Regions from separate parts of the Geobacillus sp. JS12 genome, predicted to be linked through region 3. Evidence: riboswitches for the same ligand, from Rfam matches in the RefSeq annotation. Region 3 holds a riboswitch; each other region holds the start of a gene.

What was found. A riboswitch is a leader RNA that binds a small molecule or an ion and turns the genes downstream of it on or off. The one in region 3 is predicted to bind S-adenosylmethionine.
Region 1: another riboswitch for S-adenosylmethionine. It lies ahead of A0V43_RS00980 (bifunctional homocysteine S-methyltransferase/methylenetetrahydrofolate reductase); the one in region 3 lies ahead of metK (methionine adenosyltransferase).
Region 2: another riboswitch for S-adenosylmethionine. It lies ahead of A0V43_RS01735 (methionine biosynthesis PLP-dependent protein); the one in region 3 lies ahead of metK (methionine adenosyltransferase).

The regions. Positions count from the first base shown of each region.
Region 1 is NZ_CP014749.1:179,970-185,097, reverse strand. Features, by position in the region: gene A0V43_RS00990 (hypothetical protein) at 1-1,173, opposite strand, end outside; gene A0V43_RS00985 (uberolysin/carnocyclin family circular bacteriocin) at 1,472-1,702, opposite strand; gene A0V43_RS19625 (hypothetical protein) at 1,766-1,936, opposite strand; SAM riboswitch class I at 2,248-2,350, shown strand; gene A0V43_RS00980 (bifunctional homocysteine S-methyltransferase/methylenetetrahydrofolate reductase) at 2,420-4,267, shown strand; gene metH (methionine synthase) at 4,260-5,128, shown strand, end outside.
Region 2 is NZ_CP014749.1:321,033-326,160, forward strand. Features, by position in the region: gene A0V43_RS01720 (GNAT family N-acetyltransferase) at 1-33, opposite strand, end outside; gene A0V43_RS01725 (YjcG family protein) at 35-556, opposite strand; partial or broken gene A0V43_RS01730 (alpha/beta hydrolase) at 655-1,382, opposite strand; SAM riboswitch class I at 1,570-1,680, shown strand; gene A0V43_RS01735 (methionine biosynthesis PLP-dependent protein) at 1,882-2,985, shown strand; gene metC (cystathionine beta-lyase) at 2,989-4,167, shown strand; gene A0V43_RS01745 (HD-GYP domain-containing protein) at 4,206-5,128, opposite strand, start outside.
Region 3 is NZ_CP014749.1:2,479,424-2,484,551, forward strand. Features, by position in the region: gene A0V43_RS12130 (tRNA 5-(aminomethyl)-2-thiouridylate-methyltransferase MnmM) at 1-487, shown strand, start outside; gene A0V43_RS12135 (tetraprenyl-beta-curcumene synthase family protein) at 545-1,654, opposite strand; gene A0V43_RS12140 (gamma carbonic anhydrase) at 1,993-2,541, shown strand; gene metK (methionine adenosyltransferase) at 2,564-3,775, opposite strand; SAM riboswitch class I at 3,905-4,019, opposite strand; gene pckA (phosphoenolpyruvate carboxykinase (ATP)) at 4,238-5,128, shown strand, end outside.

The sequences.
Region 1 (5,128 bases), 1.4 Mb from region 3:
TGCCGCCTGCTCGCCGCTAGCTAAAACGAGACAGAACACTTCATAATCGGTGCGCAAAATCCGTTTGACAACAAGCGAATAGGCGGGCATCATCACCACAGCTCCCATTGCTGCCCAAAGCCCTCCACTCATCCCCAATAATCCTATGTATTCGAGAAGCAGCAATCCTACTGCCGTCATGCATGGGTAGACGCCTAATCGCTCAAGCAGCGTCCATTTCGCTTCGATTAACGGTACAAGAGGAGGTGGAGAAAGAAGACGAAACACAGTGAGACGCTCCATCTCGCTTTCAAACTGAAAAATGTCGCGAAAGACGTCGGTAATGGCTCGCAACGTGCCTGTCATGACCATATACATTTCAAACATAAACAAAAACAAAATGATCAACCCATTATGAACGATCGGCAACAGCGCCAAATTCGCTCCCGCAACCAGAAACCATTCCCCCGGCAAAAATAGCGACCAAGGCGGTTTCGTCAACTCACGGGCTTGGCGTGTTAACAGACAAAGATCTTTATATAAAATTGCATTATTCGTGCTGCGAATTTTTAACGACTCTATGACACGCTGATGCCATGAATATAGCATGTACGCTGCCTTGTCAGAATGAGACGCACGAGTGAAAGAAAAACAAATCAAAGCCAACAGAGCGAATCCAGCACCGATGAATGATAAAGCTGTACTTGAAAATGACCACCCTTCCCCCCAACTTGTCATGCGTTCATAAAACAGCTGTTGCCAATGAGCAACATAACCATCCATATACACAAGATAAGAGAGCGACAACCCATACATTCGAACCGCTTGGCGGGACAATTGCAGCAACGGCATAATCGCCGCAAGCACGACATAACCAATCGCGAATGATGCCATTCGAAAGAAAAAGGCAGAAAATGCGCCCATCGCTCTAAAAGTTGAGCCACGCACTATATGCGATGTCACATAAAGAAGCAACAACATCGTATGTCCAAACCATACTAATGATGCGCCTGTGATCCCGAACATCACCATCAACCCAATTGAAGGAGGCAACCAAATCGGCAATAGCCGCAAAAGCGACACAGCATAGTGGATTTTGAGCAATCGCCGCCATACCTCGTCATCCCGCACCCCAGACAGACGCACATAATGATAATGGTATTGACGTTGCAATGCCTCTTTGGACTCAAGCAAAACTCCTATTAAAGGACTGACAGACATAAAAAAGAGAAACGCCATAATCGCAGAAGGACGAAACATGATAAATGATCGAGTGCAAATGATCACAACCAATATCCCCGAAACAAGCCATTTCGCCGCTTCCACCAAGAACATGGTCATCTTTGGAGAAAAAGGCGATTTTTTCTGCAATGGGGCCAAACTACTTCGTTGTCGTTGTTGATATAACAGCCATACGAGTTTCACTTCTCTTCCCCCACATTGATTTACTCATTAGGAACGGCAGGGAGTTTTTCCCCTGCCGTTTTGCCTTTTACCATGCAATCGCTGCCGCTTTTCCTCGTTCCGCCACTATTTTTTTCACCGTCGCGACAAAAGTTGACCACCCAATTTCCAAAATGGCGTCGACTCCACCTGATAAAATAGCGGTGATCCCAAGAATAATAGAAATAAGAGTGGAGCCGGTCAACACAATCGAAACAACCGTCGTCGCGATTGACTGCGACACGCCGAGCGTCCCGGCAACAAGCGCCAGCAAACTCATAACCTATCACTTTCTTCCAGTAAATGATAATCGATCAAAACTTTTTTCAAAAACATTCTGTGTCTATCTCATCCTTCGCACTAAACGAGAATAAACCCCGCCGTAAAGCAGCACCAATACAATAAATCCTATTTTGATGGGCATGCTGGCCGCTTTTAGGCGAAAAGCAACTCCAATCAACACAACAAGCGGCAGGCTAATCAGAATAAAATACGGCCACGACCATTGTTTCACCCACTTCACTCCTGTCTGCGATGCGGTTTCTAGTAAATTCCTTGTTAATATCATCCATTTTAATCATACACCTTGACTCTAAAAAAAAAAAGAGAAATCGTTCGACAATTTTACCTTTTTTTACACATTTCGACATATTTCGTGCTATTGAAATGAAACAGAGATGCTTTTAAGAGCTTGGTACAAGGTAAGCGTTGATCCAAGAAATTCTTTTTTGAAATTTCCTTGCTTCACCGTATTGAATAATTTCGAAAAATACATTAAATTATATAGTAATCATCAAAACGTCACCGCACAATTGCATACGGACATTCTTATCAAGAGAGGGGGAGGGACTGGCCCGGTGAACCCTCAGCAACCTGGCCCGCGGCCAAGGTGCTAAATCCAGACAGGCGGATGCCTGGAAGATAAGAAGAAGCGAACGAAAAGTCTTCTTCTTAGAAGACTTTTTTCTTTTACTTTAAGGAAACGGGGGAATCAAATGTGGGGCTGCTCGATGAGTTGAAACAACGCATTCTCATCGCTGACGGAGCGATGGGGACGCTTTTATATTCGCACGGCATTGACCGTTGTTTTGAAGAATTGAATCTATCGAATCCGGACGAAATCGTCCATATTCATGAAGCGTATATCGCCGCGGGCGCCGACGTCATTCAGACGAATACATACGGCGCCAACTATGTGAAACTCGCGCGCTACGGCCTTGAAGATGAGGTGCCGTCCATCAACCGCGCCGCTGTAAGGCTGGCGAAACAAGCGGCGAACGGGCGGGCGTACGTGCTCGGGACGATCGGGGGGCTGCGCACGTTAAACAAAAGCGTCGTCACGCTCGAAGAAGTGAAACGGACGTTTCGCGAGCAGCTGTTTGTCCTGCTGGCTGAAGGGGTTGATGGCGTGTTGCTCGAGACGTATTACGATTTGGAAGAGTTGGAGACGGTGCTTGCCATCGCCCGCAAAGAAACGGATTTGCCGATCATCGCCCATGTGTCGCTCCATGAAGTCGGCGTCTTGCAAGATGGCACGCCGCTCGCGGACGCCCTTATCCGCCTGGAGGCGCTCGGGGCCGATGTCGTCGGACTGAACTGTCGTCTCGGTCCATATCATATGCTTCGGTCGCTCGAGGAAGTGCCGCTGCCAAATCGAGCGTTTTTGTCGGCGTATCCGAACGCCAGCCTCCCGGATTACCGCGATGGCCGGCTTGTCTATGAGACGAACGCTGAATATTTCGAGGAAACAGCCAAAGCGTTCCGCGACCAAGGGGTGCGCTTGATCGGCGGGTGCTGCGGCACGACGCCGAAGCATATCGCAGCGATGGCAAAAGCGCTCTCCGACCGAACGCCGGTGACGGAAAAAACGGTGAAGAGGCGCACGGCATCTGTATCGGTGCAAGCCGAGCGGCCCGCGCCGACTCCGCTTCCCGAGCTTGCCCGCACGCGCCGCTCGGTCATTGTGGAGCTGGATCCGCCGAAAAAATTGGGGATTGACAAGTTTCTTGCTGGGGCGAAAGCGCTCCATGACGCCGGCATCGATGCGCTGACGTTGGCCGACAACTCGCTCGCCACGCCGCGCATCAGCAACGCCGCTGTCGCCACGATCATCAAGGAGCAGCTCGGCATCCGCCCGCTTGTGCATATTACATGCCGCGATCGCAATTTGATCGGCTTGCAGTCGCATTTGATGGGCTTGCATACGCTCGGCATCACCGATGTGCTCGCCATTACCGGCGACCCGTCGAAAATCGGCGACTTCCCAGGAGCAACGTCGGTGTATGATTTATCATCGTTCGATTTGATCCGCTTGATCCGCCAGTTTAACGAAGGGCTGTCGTACTCGGGCAAACCGCTTGGGCAAAAAACGAACTTCTCGATCGGCGCTGCGTTCAACCCGAACGTCCGCCATTTGGATAAAGCAGTTGAGCGAATGGAGAAAAAAATTCAATGCGGCGCCCACTATTTCTTGACCCAGCCGATTTACTCGGAAGAGAAAATCGTTGAAGTGCACGAAGCGACCAAGCATCTTGACACACCGATTTACATCGGCATTATGCCGCTTGTGAGCGCGCGCAACGCCGACTTTTTGCATCATGAAGTGCCGGGCATTACGCTCTCTGACGAGATTCGCGCCCGCATGGCCGCCTGCAGCGGTGACCCGGTGCAAGCAGCCAAGGAAGGCATCGCTATCGCCAAATCGCTCATTGACGCGGCATTCGATTTGTTTAACGGCATTTATTTGATCACGCCGTTCTTGCGCTATGACATGACGGTCGAGCTCGTCCGCTACATTCACGAAAAAGAAGCGGCCGCCAAAGAAAGGAAGGTTGTTCATGGCTAACATCACCTTAGAACAGCAGCTGCAGCGAAAAATTCTCGTCATTGACGGCGCGATGGGGACGATGATCCAAAGCGCCAACCTATCAGCCGCCGATTTTGGCGGCGAGGCGTATGAAGGGTGCAACGAATATTTGACCCTCACCGCCCCGCCTGTCATCCGCCGCATTCACGAAGCGTATTTGGAAGCGGGCGCTGACATCATCGAAACGAACACGTTCGGGGCGACGCGCATTGTGCTCGATGAATACAACCTCGGGCATTTGGCGCTCGAGTTGAACATCGAAGCGGCCAAGCTCGCCAAACAAGCGGCGGAGGCGTTCTCAACTCCCGACTGGCCGCGCTTTGTCGCTGGTTCGATGGGGCCGACGACGAAGACGTTGTCGGTGACAGGCGGCGCGACCTTTGAGGAACTCGTCGCCGCCTATGAAGAACAAGCGCGCGGGCTGCTGTTGGGCGGTGTCGATCTTCTGTTGCTGGAGACGTGCCAAGATACGTTGAACGTAAAAGCCGGATTTCTCGGCATTTCCAAGGCGTTTGAGGCGGTCGGCCGCCGCGTGCCGCTCATGATTTCCGGCACGATCGAGCCGATGGGCACGACGCTCGCCGGCCAGGCGATCGATGCGTTTTTCATCTCGGTGCGCCATATGAAGCCGATCGCCGTCGGCTTAAACTGCGCGACCGGCCCGGAGTTTATGACCGACCATTTGCGGACGCTCGCCTCGCTCGCTGACACGGCGGTCAGCTGCTATCCGAACGCCGGGCTGCCGGATGAAGAAGGCCGCTACCATGAAACGCCGGAGATGTTGGCAGAGAAAATCCGCCGCTTTGCCGAAAAGGGATGGATCAACATCGTCGGCGGGTG
Region 2 (5,128 bases), 1.6 Mb from region 3:
GCGATCTTGCGTTGTGCCAATCGCAATGTTCATCTCAGACCGTTTCCTTTCCTCCGACGATAAACGTTTCATAGACGGTCCACGAGCCGTTTTCCAGCTGATAGAGAAGATGGAAGCGGTCGACGGTCTCCTCGAAGTGCACATCTTGCAGCTTCAGCTGGCTGTAGACGTCCGCATATTCTGCGCCCGGCAAATCGCGGCCGATCGTAATGTGAGGTACGAACACAAACTCCGGCTTTCCGGCGAACAAGCCGCTGTGCAGTTGTTCATGAAGGCGCTCGAGCACGTCGTTTGGCTCCACCTTCAAATAAATGATGTTGCTTGTCGGATAAAACGAGCTGAATTTCGTCACTTTGATCGGAATGGGAGGTGTTTCCGCCGCAATGCGGCGCAACTCTTTCGCCATTTTTTTTATTTGCTCCTCATCCGCTTCAAATGGGTATTTCAGCGTAATATGCGGAGGGATGAGGGCGTAATGGCTGTCGTACCGTTTCCGGTACGAGTTGGCGAAGTCTTGAATCCGTTTTGGCGGAAAGATCACAATGCCGTACTTCATTTTGTTTTCCCTCCTTGAACCAGTTCTTTTTCCACGCGCAGGAAACGCACGGAATGGATGCGGCGGCTTCGACATCTTTGAAGTTGCTCCGTTTTGTCCTATAACGATAAAATAGCGGCTACGGCTCGGGGGACATCCGGCTGCCAATACGTCCACGCATGACCGCCTTCGAACTCATGGTACGTATAAGCAAACCGTTTTTCCATAAACAAGTCCGCGCCATTCGATTCGGGGTGATAAAATCGCGCACATGGCCATCCGTCGTTTTCACCGCTGTCTCCTCTGTGCCAACAGAATGGTAAAGCGAAAGGAGCGATGGATCGCGGAATGAGCGGATGCGCGCCAATACCGAGTCATCGATATAGGGGGACTGCATGGCGATTTTCCCAAATGTATGCGGATACAACAACCCGGCTAGAAGCGACACCGTTCCGCCGAGCGAATCGCCGATCAGCGCCCGGCCTTTGCCCATTTGGTATGTCGGCAGTTCGCGGTCCAAAAACGGGACGAGTTCATGGGCTAAAAAACGAAGGTATGCTTCGTGCTTTCGGCCTTCCGGGTGGTATTTCTCGTAGCGGTCGTTGACGTTCCGATACGGGATGCCGACGACGATCGTCCGGTCGATTGTTCCTTCTGCCATCAGCGTTTCGATGACGGTTTTCATTTTTCCATACATAAAATAATCTTTGCCATCTTGCGCGATTAATAAAGAATATTTGTAAAGCGGCGAAAAATTGCTTGGCAAGTAGACGAGCAGTTCGATTTCTTCTTGCAGCTCTCCGCTGTACAACTTGCAGTCGCGCATCGTTCCTGTTGCTGTCGCCATGACCATCCTCCATGAAAGCGTAAGTTCATCTGTTATTGTAACATATTTGCGCCAAAAGATGTTAACGAAGGGCTCGAATTTTTTGCGAATTTGCCGAATCGTGCCATTCACAAAAAAATGGCTTGCAAAAACGGGGGGAATGCGCTACATTTTTTATTAAAATTAGAAAAATTGAATACGCGTCTCATTCTTATCAAGAGAAGCGGAGGGAACTGGCCCAATGAAGCTTCAGCAACCAGCCGCCCGGCGGCCAGGTGCTAAATCCAGCGAATTGAGCATTCAATTCGGCAGATAAGAAGAAGCATGACCATGTGCGTATGGAAAAGTCTTCTTCTTAGAAGACTTTTTTTATTTACTCAAGCGGCCGCTCCCATCAACCGCGAGGCGGTCTAGGACCAAGGCCCTCGGCCGCTGCCCGACAGACAGCGGCGCTTCGTTGGGCGTCAAATGGTCGGCCGTTGATCCATGATGGAATTTTCAGCAGAAGGAGAGAGATGAGATGGAGAAACTGGAGACGTTGTTAGCGCAAATTGGCAATCGGAGCGAAACGGTGACGGGGACGGTCAACCCGCCCGTCTATTTCTCGACCGCCTACCGCCATGCTGGCATCGGAGAGTCGACCGGGTTTGACTATATCCGCACCGGCAACCCAACGCGCAAAATCGTCGAAGAAGCGATCGCGAGACTGGAAGGCGGCGACCAAGGCTATGCGTTCAGCTCCGGCATGGCCGCCATTCAGACGGTGCTCGCCTTGTTTGAGAGCGGAGACGAGTTTCTCGTATCGGCCGACCTTTACGGCGGCACGTACCGCCTGTTTGAGCGCGGCTGGCGCAAGTACGGTCTCGGCTTTCATTACGTCGATTTTGCTGATCTTGCCGCGGTGGAAGCGTGTATCACCGAAAAAACGAAAGCCATCTTTTTGGAAACGCCGACGAACCCATTGATGCAGGAGGCGGATATTTCGGCGGTCGCCAAGCTCGCCAAACGGCATGGGCTGCTGCTGATCGTCGATAACACGTTTTACACGCCGGTGCTCCAACGCCCAATCGAACAAGGAGCGGATATTGTCATCCACAGCGCCACGAAATATTTAGGCGGCCATAACGATGTGCTGGCCGGCCTTGTCGTCGCCAAGGGCGAAGATCTCTGTCAACGCTTGGCCGAGTACCAGAACGCCATCGGCGCGGTGTTGTCGCCGTTTGATTCATGGCTGCTCATTCGCGGGATGAAAACGTTGGCTCTCCGGATGCGTCAACATGAAGAAAACGCCAAGCGCATCAGCGCGTTTTTGCGCGAACATGAAGATGTCACGGATGTGTTGTATCCAGGGAGAGGCGGGATGCTGTCGTTCCGGATTGCCGATGAAAAGTGGGTGAACGGGTTTTTAAAAAGCTTGCGCCTCATTACGTTCGCGGAAAGCCTGGGCGGAGTCGAAAGCTTCATCACGTACCCAGCGACGCAGACGCATGCGGACATTCCTGAGGAAATCCGCATCCAAAACGGTATTTGCAACCGGCTGCTCCGTTTCTCGGTCGGCATTGAGCATGCGGATGATTTAATCGCCGATTTGGCGCAGGCATTGAAAAACATGAAAGAGGTGTAAGCGATGGAACAGGAATGGGCGTTTTCGACGAAACTACTCCATAACGAATGGAAAGTCGACCGCGAGACGGGGGCGGTGAGCGTGCCGATCCAGCACGCCTCCACGTTCCATCAGTTCGATTTCGACACGTTCGGCAAATACGACTACAGCCGCTCCGGCAACCCGACGCGCGAGGCGCTCGAGGAAACGATCGCGGCGTTAGAAGGCGGAACGCGCGGGTTTGCGTTCGCTTCTGGCATGGCGGCTATTTCAACGGCGTTTTTGCTCTTGTCCCGAGGCGACCACGTCCTCGTGACTGAAGACGTCTACGGCGGCACGTACCGGATGATCACGGAAGTGTTGACCCGCTTTGGCATCGAGCATACGTTCGTTGATATGACCGATTTGCGCGCCGTGGCCGAAAACATCCGGCCGAACACGAAAGTCATTTATATGGAAACGCCGTCCAATCCGCTGTTAAAAGTGACCGATATTCAAGGCGTCGTCAAGTTGGCGAAGGCGCATGGCTGTTTGACATTCTTGGATAATACGTTCATGACGCCGGCGCTGCAGCGGCCGCTTGACCTTGGCGTCGATATTGTCCTTCACAGCGCCACGAAATTTTTAGCCGGCCATAGCGACGTCGTCGCCGGGCTGGCGGTCGTGAAAGATGAAGAGTTGGGAAAAGAGCTGTACAAACTGCAAAACGCATTTGGCGCTGTCCTTGGCGTCCAAGATGCGTGGCTTGTGCTGCGCGGATTAAAAACGCTCCACGTCCGGCTGAAGCAGTCATCCGAATCCGCCCTAGCCATCGCTGAGTATTTGGCGCGCCATCCGAAAGTGGAAGACGTGTATTACCCGGGGCTTTCGCACCACCCAGGCCATGACATCCAGCGCCATCAGGCGGCCGGGTTTGGCGCTGTGCTGTCGTTCCGCTTAGCCGATGAAGACGCGGCTCGGACGTTCGTCCGCAACGTCCGTCTGCCCGTGTTCGCCGTCAGCCTTGGCGCCGTCGAATCAATTTTGTCGTACCCGGCGAAAATGTCGCACGCCGCCATGCCGAAAGACGAGCGGCTCCGCCGCGGCATTACCGACGGCTTGCTGCGGCTGAGCGTCGGGCTGGAGGATGTGAACGATTTGATCGCCGATTTCGAGCAGGCGCTGTCGTTCGTGAAAGAGCGGCCGTCGGTTTCAACGCCATAGCAATCAGCCCGCCAAGCCTTCAAAGCTTGGCGGGCGGGTCAAGATGCCGCTGAGGTTGACAACAGCTTCTCCTCTTGTAAGTGTTTCAAAAAGAGGTCGACGAGTTCGCTGTCCCACTGCGTTCCCTTTCCTTTTCTCAAGATGTCCGCCGCTTGACGAATATCCATACCTTTTCGGTACGGGCGATCGGAAGTCATGGCGTCAAACGCATCGGCCACGGCGATGATTTTGCCAAACAACGGAATGTCGTCGCCTGCTAAGCCATCCGGATATCCCTTGCCATCGATGCGTTCGTGATGGGAGCGTATGCCGGCTAGAAGCGGTTCGATCGGTTCGATCGGCCTGACTTCCCGCAAAATGGCCTCCCCAAGGGCGGGGTGTTTTTTGATCCAGGCAAATTCGTCATCGCTTAATTTTCCGTCTTTCAGCAAAATGGCGTCCGGAACGCCGATCTTTCCGATATCATGCAGCAGAGCGGAGCGATACAAGGCATCCAGCTGTTCATCCGGAAGGGAAAGCTTTTCCCCAATCGCGAGCGCGTAACAGGCCACGCGCAGCGAGTGCCCAGCTGTATAAGGATCGCGGGCGTCAAGCGCCGCTGTCAAGACAGTGATGAAACTGTTGAGCAGTTCTTTGTTCGTTCGGTCGCGGCGATGCACAGCATCGATCATATGGTTGAATCCGCGAAGCAAATCGGCAAATTCATCAGTATACATATTGTGGGCGACGGGTTTATACGTTTCGTTTTCCGCCCATTTCATATGAGTTAACAGCACGTTGACTGGCTCGTTGATTTCGTCAACCAACAGGCGGGTCAAGAAAACGGAAAACGCGATCGAAAACAGCAAAATCACGGTTGCCCAGGGCCAATACGACCAAGGGGATGCGCTCGGTCCGGCGAGCGACCATTTGATTTCCGTCGCTAAGCTGAACAATAAAACAGGAAATGTACTGCTGAACA
Region 3 (5,128 bases):
CACCGTGTATTTGGCCGAACGCGTCGGGGAGACAGGCCATGTGTTCGGCTTTGACATTCAGCCTGAGGCCATCACCGCCGCTTCCGCCCGCCTCGCGGAACATGGGCTATGCGAGCGGGCGACGTTGTTCGAGCGAAGCCATAGTGAACTGCTTGAGGCGCTTCCCGCCGATGTACACGGGCGCATCGCCGGCGCGGTGTTCAACCTCGGCTATTTGCCGGGCGGCAATAAGCAAATCGTCACCCAGCCGGAATCGACGATCGAAGCGGTCCGCCAGTTGCTTTCCGTCATGAAGCCGGGCGGCGTCATCGTTCTTGTCGTCTACCACGGCCATCCGGAAGGAAAGCGCGAACGCGACGCGCTCCTTGATTACGTCCGTTCTCTTGATCAACGGCGCGTCCATGCCTTGAAATACGAATTCATCAATCGGCAAAACAACCCGCCGTTTTTGCTCGCGCTCGAGAATCGGGCGGATGGGGGCGCCTGATTCCGTCCGATCCGCCGACGAACCACTGCTCTTGCCAATACAAGCAAACGGCCGCCCTTATGAAAAGGACAGCCGTTTTTGCCGCTCCTGCCAAAAGCGGTATGCTTTTCCGTTCCAATAGAAAAACTGCGACGCCGCCCCGCCGGCGCGGACGAGCCGGCGCGCCAGCCGGCGCAGCCCGCGCTGCTTTTTCACCTTGGCATCCGACAAATACAACCCAAGAAGCCCTCGGTGAATAAGGCGGTGAAACTCGCCGTGCGGAAGGGCGCCGACATGGCGGTCGGCCTCTTCGATGAAATGGCAAAGCCGCTCAAGCATCACCGTTTCATTCGGATAGTAAAAGCAAAAGTTTAAATCGCCGCCGTCCCGGTCTTCCTCCTGGTCGATCAAATAGTCGAGCAAAATGTGCAGTCCTTGAATGTACGGAAAATAACCGTCGCGCACTTGTCTCGCCATCTCCGGCGGCAACGATTCGCCAAACGCATAGGCGACGAGGCAGAAAATGCCGAGCGTCGAACCGGAGCAGGCGGAAAACTCATACCATTCCATCGGCGGCAAGGCGTCTTTGTATTGCGCGAACCATTTCTCCAGCCGCGGCACCCGATCGCTCGCTTCGACATGTTTATGCACTTGCAAGTCGCAATAATATCCGGCCAATTCATGCAAAAATGGGGCGATCGTCTCATAATGGCGCACCGTCTCGAGCACCTCTTGGCACGTGCGGACGAGCGCCGGCAAATAGCCGCCGTCTTCCTGTTCGCGGCGATGGCGGTAATAGTTCGACGGCTCCGCGCCGATCGTCAAAGCGTCCGGCATCGAATCGTGCAAGGCGCGAAAGTCGAGCGGATCGAGCGAGGTGCTGCGGTCGCACAAATTATCCAAATAATCGCTGATCGTCTGGTAAGCCACGATAAAGCGGATGCAATCCTCCATGTTTTCTCCGGCCAAGAGCGCCAAAATGGAGCCGCCTTCGCAATGGAACGTTTTCGAAGCGATGCTCGCCAGGGCCTGGCGCCGCAATTCCGGGTCGGGAATGCGCTCGGCCTGGCGCCGCCAATAGGCAAGCTCGCGGTGGACAAGCGGAAGCACGTCACGATACACCATTTTCATCAAGGCGATGGGGTTTTTCGGAATGTTCAATCGGCTCACCTCAGGTGCAAACACCATGGTCTCGTCTCCTAGCATTTCCATCTTATCGGCAACCAAAATCGTTTCGCGTCTGAACAGCCTGCGATCTCGTCTTCCAGTATTGCCATCAATGCGGCCGGGGCAAACCATAAAAGGGTTGGCGATGGAATGAAAAAACCGCTCAACAACGGTTCTTCTCACGTTGAGAAGCTTTGTGAAATCGGATCTTCTTTCCCGATCCCAACCACTCATCGGGCGAAACGAAACGTTTTTCACCAATCCCGACCAGGCGCGCTCACTTTCGTTGGCGATTTGGACGCAGCGTTGTACAATACATGGTGAACGATCGATTTTGCAGCAGAAAGGAACGAACGCCCATGATTTACCCATACAAAGGCAAAACGCCGCAAATTGCCGCCTCCGCCTTTATCGCCGACTATGTGACGATCACCGGCGATGTCGTGATCGGCGAAGAGACGAGCATTTGGTTCAATACCGTCATTCGCGGCGATGTGGCGCCAACGGTGATTGGCAACCGGGTCAATATTCAAGATAACTCAATTTTGCATCAAAGTCCAAACAATCCGCTTATCATTGAAGACGGTGTAACAGTCGGCCATCAAGTCATTTTGCACAGCGCCATCGTTCGCAAAAACGCGCTCATCGGCATGGGCTCGATCATTTTGGACCGCGCGGAAATCGGGGAAGGCGCGTTTATCGGCGCCGGCAGTTTAGTGCCGCCGGGCAAAAAAATTCCGCCCAACACGCTCGCCCTCGGCCGGCCGGCGAAAGTCGTCCGCGAACTGACGGAAGACGACATCCGTGAAATGGAGCGCATACGCCGCGAATATGTCGAGAAAGGGCAGTATTACAAAGCGCTGCAGCAACAGCGGACATCGTGCGCCAACAAAAAAGAGCTGCCGTGATCAGGCAGCTCTTTTTCTTTCATCACTTGTCCGCCAACGCCAGCGCTTGTTCTTTCAACAAGGCGGCTTTGTCGGTGCGCTCCCACGGCAGGTCGATGTCCGTACGCCCAAAATGGCCGTAAGCAGCCGTCTGTTTGTAAATCGGGCGGCGAAGGTCGAGCATTTTGATGATGCCCGCCGGGCGGAGATCGAAGTTGTTGCGCACGACCTCAATCAAAATGTCTTCCGACACTTTGCCGGTGCCGAACGTATCGATCGAAATCGAAACTGGGCGGGCGACGCCGATCGCGTAGGCAAGCTGCACTTCGCATTTGTCGGCCAGTCCTGCCGCGACGATGTTTTTCGCGACATAGCGGGCCGCATACGCCGCCGAGCGGTCGACTTTCGTCGGATCTTTGCCCGAGAACGCGCCGCCGCCGTGGCGGGCGTAGCCGCCGTACGTATCGACGATGATTTTGCGCCCCGTCAACCCAGCATCCCCTTGCGGACCGCCGATGACAAACCGTCCTGTCGGGTTGATGAAATATTTCGTGTTCTCATCAAGCAGCTCTGCGGGCACGACCGGCTTGATGACCTGTTCTTTAATGTCGCGCTCGATTTGCTCTTGCGTAATTTCCGGATGGTGCTGCGCGGAAACGACGATCGTATCGACGCGCACCGGTTTGCCGTTTTCATCGTATTCGATCGTCACTTGCGTTTTCCCGTCCGGCCGCAAGTACGGCAAGACGTCCGTTTTGCGCACTTCCGCCAATCGGCGCGCCAAGCGGTGCGCAAGCGAAATCGGCAACGGCATCAATTCTTCCGTCTCATTGCAGGCGAACCCAAACATCAATCCTTGGTCGCCGGCGCCAATCGCTTCAATTTCCTCGTCAGTCATCTGACCTTCGCGCGCCTCAAGCGCCCGGTTCACCCCCATCGCAATGTCCGGCGATTGTTCGTCAATCGACGTCAGCACCGCGCACGTATCGGCGTCAAATCCGTATTTGGCGCGCGTGTAGCCGATCTCCCGGACCGTATCGCGGACGATGCGCGGAATGTCCACGTATGTTGATGTCGTGATTTCCCCGCTCACGAGCACCAGCCCGGTCGTGACGCTCGTTTCGCAGGCGACGCGGGCGTTCGGATCTTTTTCCAAAATGGCATCCAAAATGGCGTCAGAAATTTGGTCGCAAATTTTATCCGGATGTCCTTCCGTCACAGACTCTGAAGTAAACAAGCGGCGTTTGGCTGACATTCGGTTTGTTTCCTCCTCTTGGCATAATGTGGCGACACGGAACTCATTTCCCTTTTTCCCTTCGCAATATAAAAAACCTTTCCTGTAACGGCTGAGGAAAGGTCATGGCAATCGTATTGCTTCCTTTCACTCTTATCGTTCAAGGACTGCGCCTTGCCACAGGTTAGCACCATTTCACACATGTACAGTTGTGACGGTTGCTGGGCTTCATCGGGCCTGTCCCTCCACCGGCTCGGGATAAGAGTATCCGTTCAATGACTTATCTTATCGCAATGGAATCGGCAAAGTCAACTATCAAAATTCATTTTTTATCATTTCCAGCCGAGAAAATTCTTTCCTCAAGGAAATCGACACATTGGGCAAAATAAAGTTTGAAAAACCCACACAATTAGTATGGACTATTAATAAAAATGTGTTATACTATTTTCAAGAGTGATTTCAAAAAGAAGGCAGGTTTTGAATATGGGGATCGCAAACATGACGAATAAGCTTGATGTATTGCTGCAAAAACCGTACGTGCATCATCAACTGTCCGTCGCCGAGCTCGTCGAGAAAGTCCTGCAGCGGAACGAAGGACGGCTGACGCACACCGGAGCCGTCGCGGTCACGACCGGCAAGTACACAGGGCGGTCGCCGAAAGACAAATACATCGTCGAAGAACCGTCAACGAAGCAAACGATCGACTGGGGAGCGGTCAACCAGCCGATGTCTCCGGAGACGTTTGATAAACTGTACGACAAAGTGCTCGACTATTTAATGAAGAAAGATGAACTGTTCGTGTTTAAAGGCTTTGCCGGCGCCGATCCGAAATACCGGCTGCCGATTCAAGTCGTCAACGAATTCGCTTGGCACAACTTGTTCGTCCATCAGCTGTTCATTCGGCCGAACGCCGAAGAGCTCGCCGTGCATGAGCCGCAATTCACCGTCATTTGCGCGCCGAACTTTAAAGCCGACCCGAAAGTCGACGGCACGCGCTCGGAAGCGTTCATCATCATCTCGTTTGAACGGCGCACCGTGTTGATCGGCGGCACCGAGTATGCCGGCGAAATGAAAAAATCGATTTTCTCGGTGATGAACTATTTGCTGCCGGAACAAGGCATCCTGCCGATGCACTGCTCGGCCAACGTCGGCCAGGAAGGCGACGTCGCCCTCTTTTTCGGCTTGTCGGGAACGGGAAAAACGACGCTCTCGACCGACCCGAACCGCCGCTTGATCGGCGATGATGAACACGGCTGGTCAAGCCGCGGTATTTTCAACATCGAAGGCGGCTGCTATGCGAAATGCATCAACCTATCGCGCGAGAAAGAGCCGCAAATTTTTGACGCCATCGGCTTCGGCGCAGTGCTCGAAAAC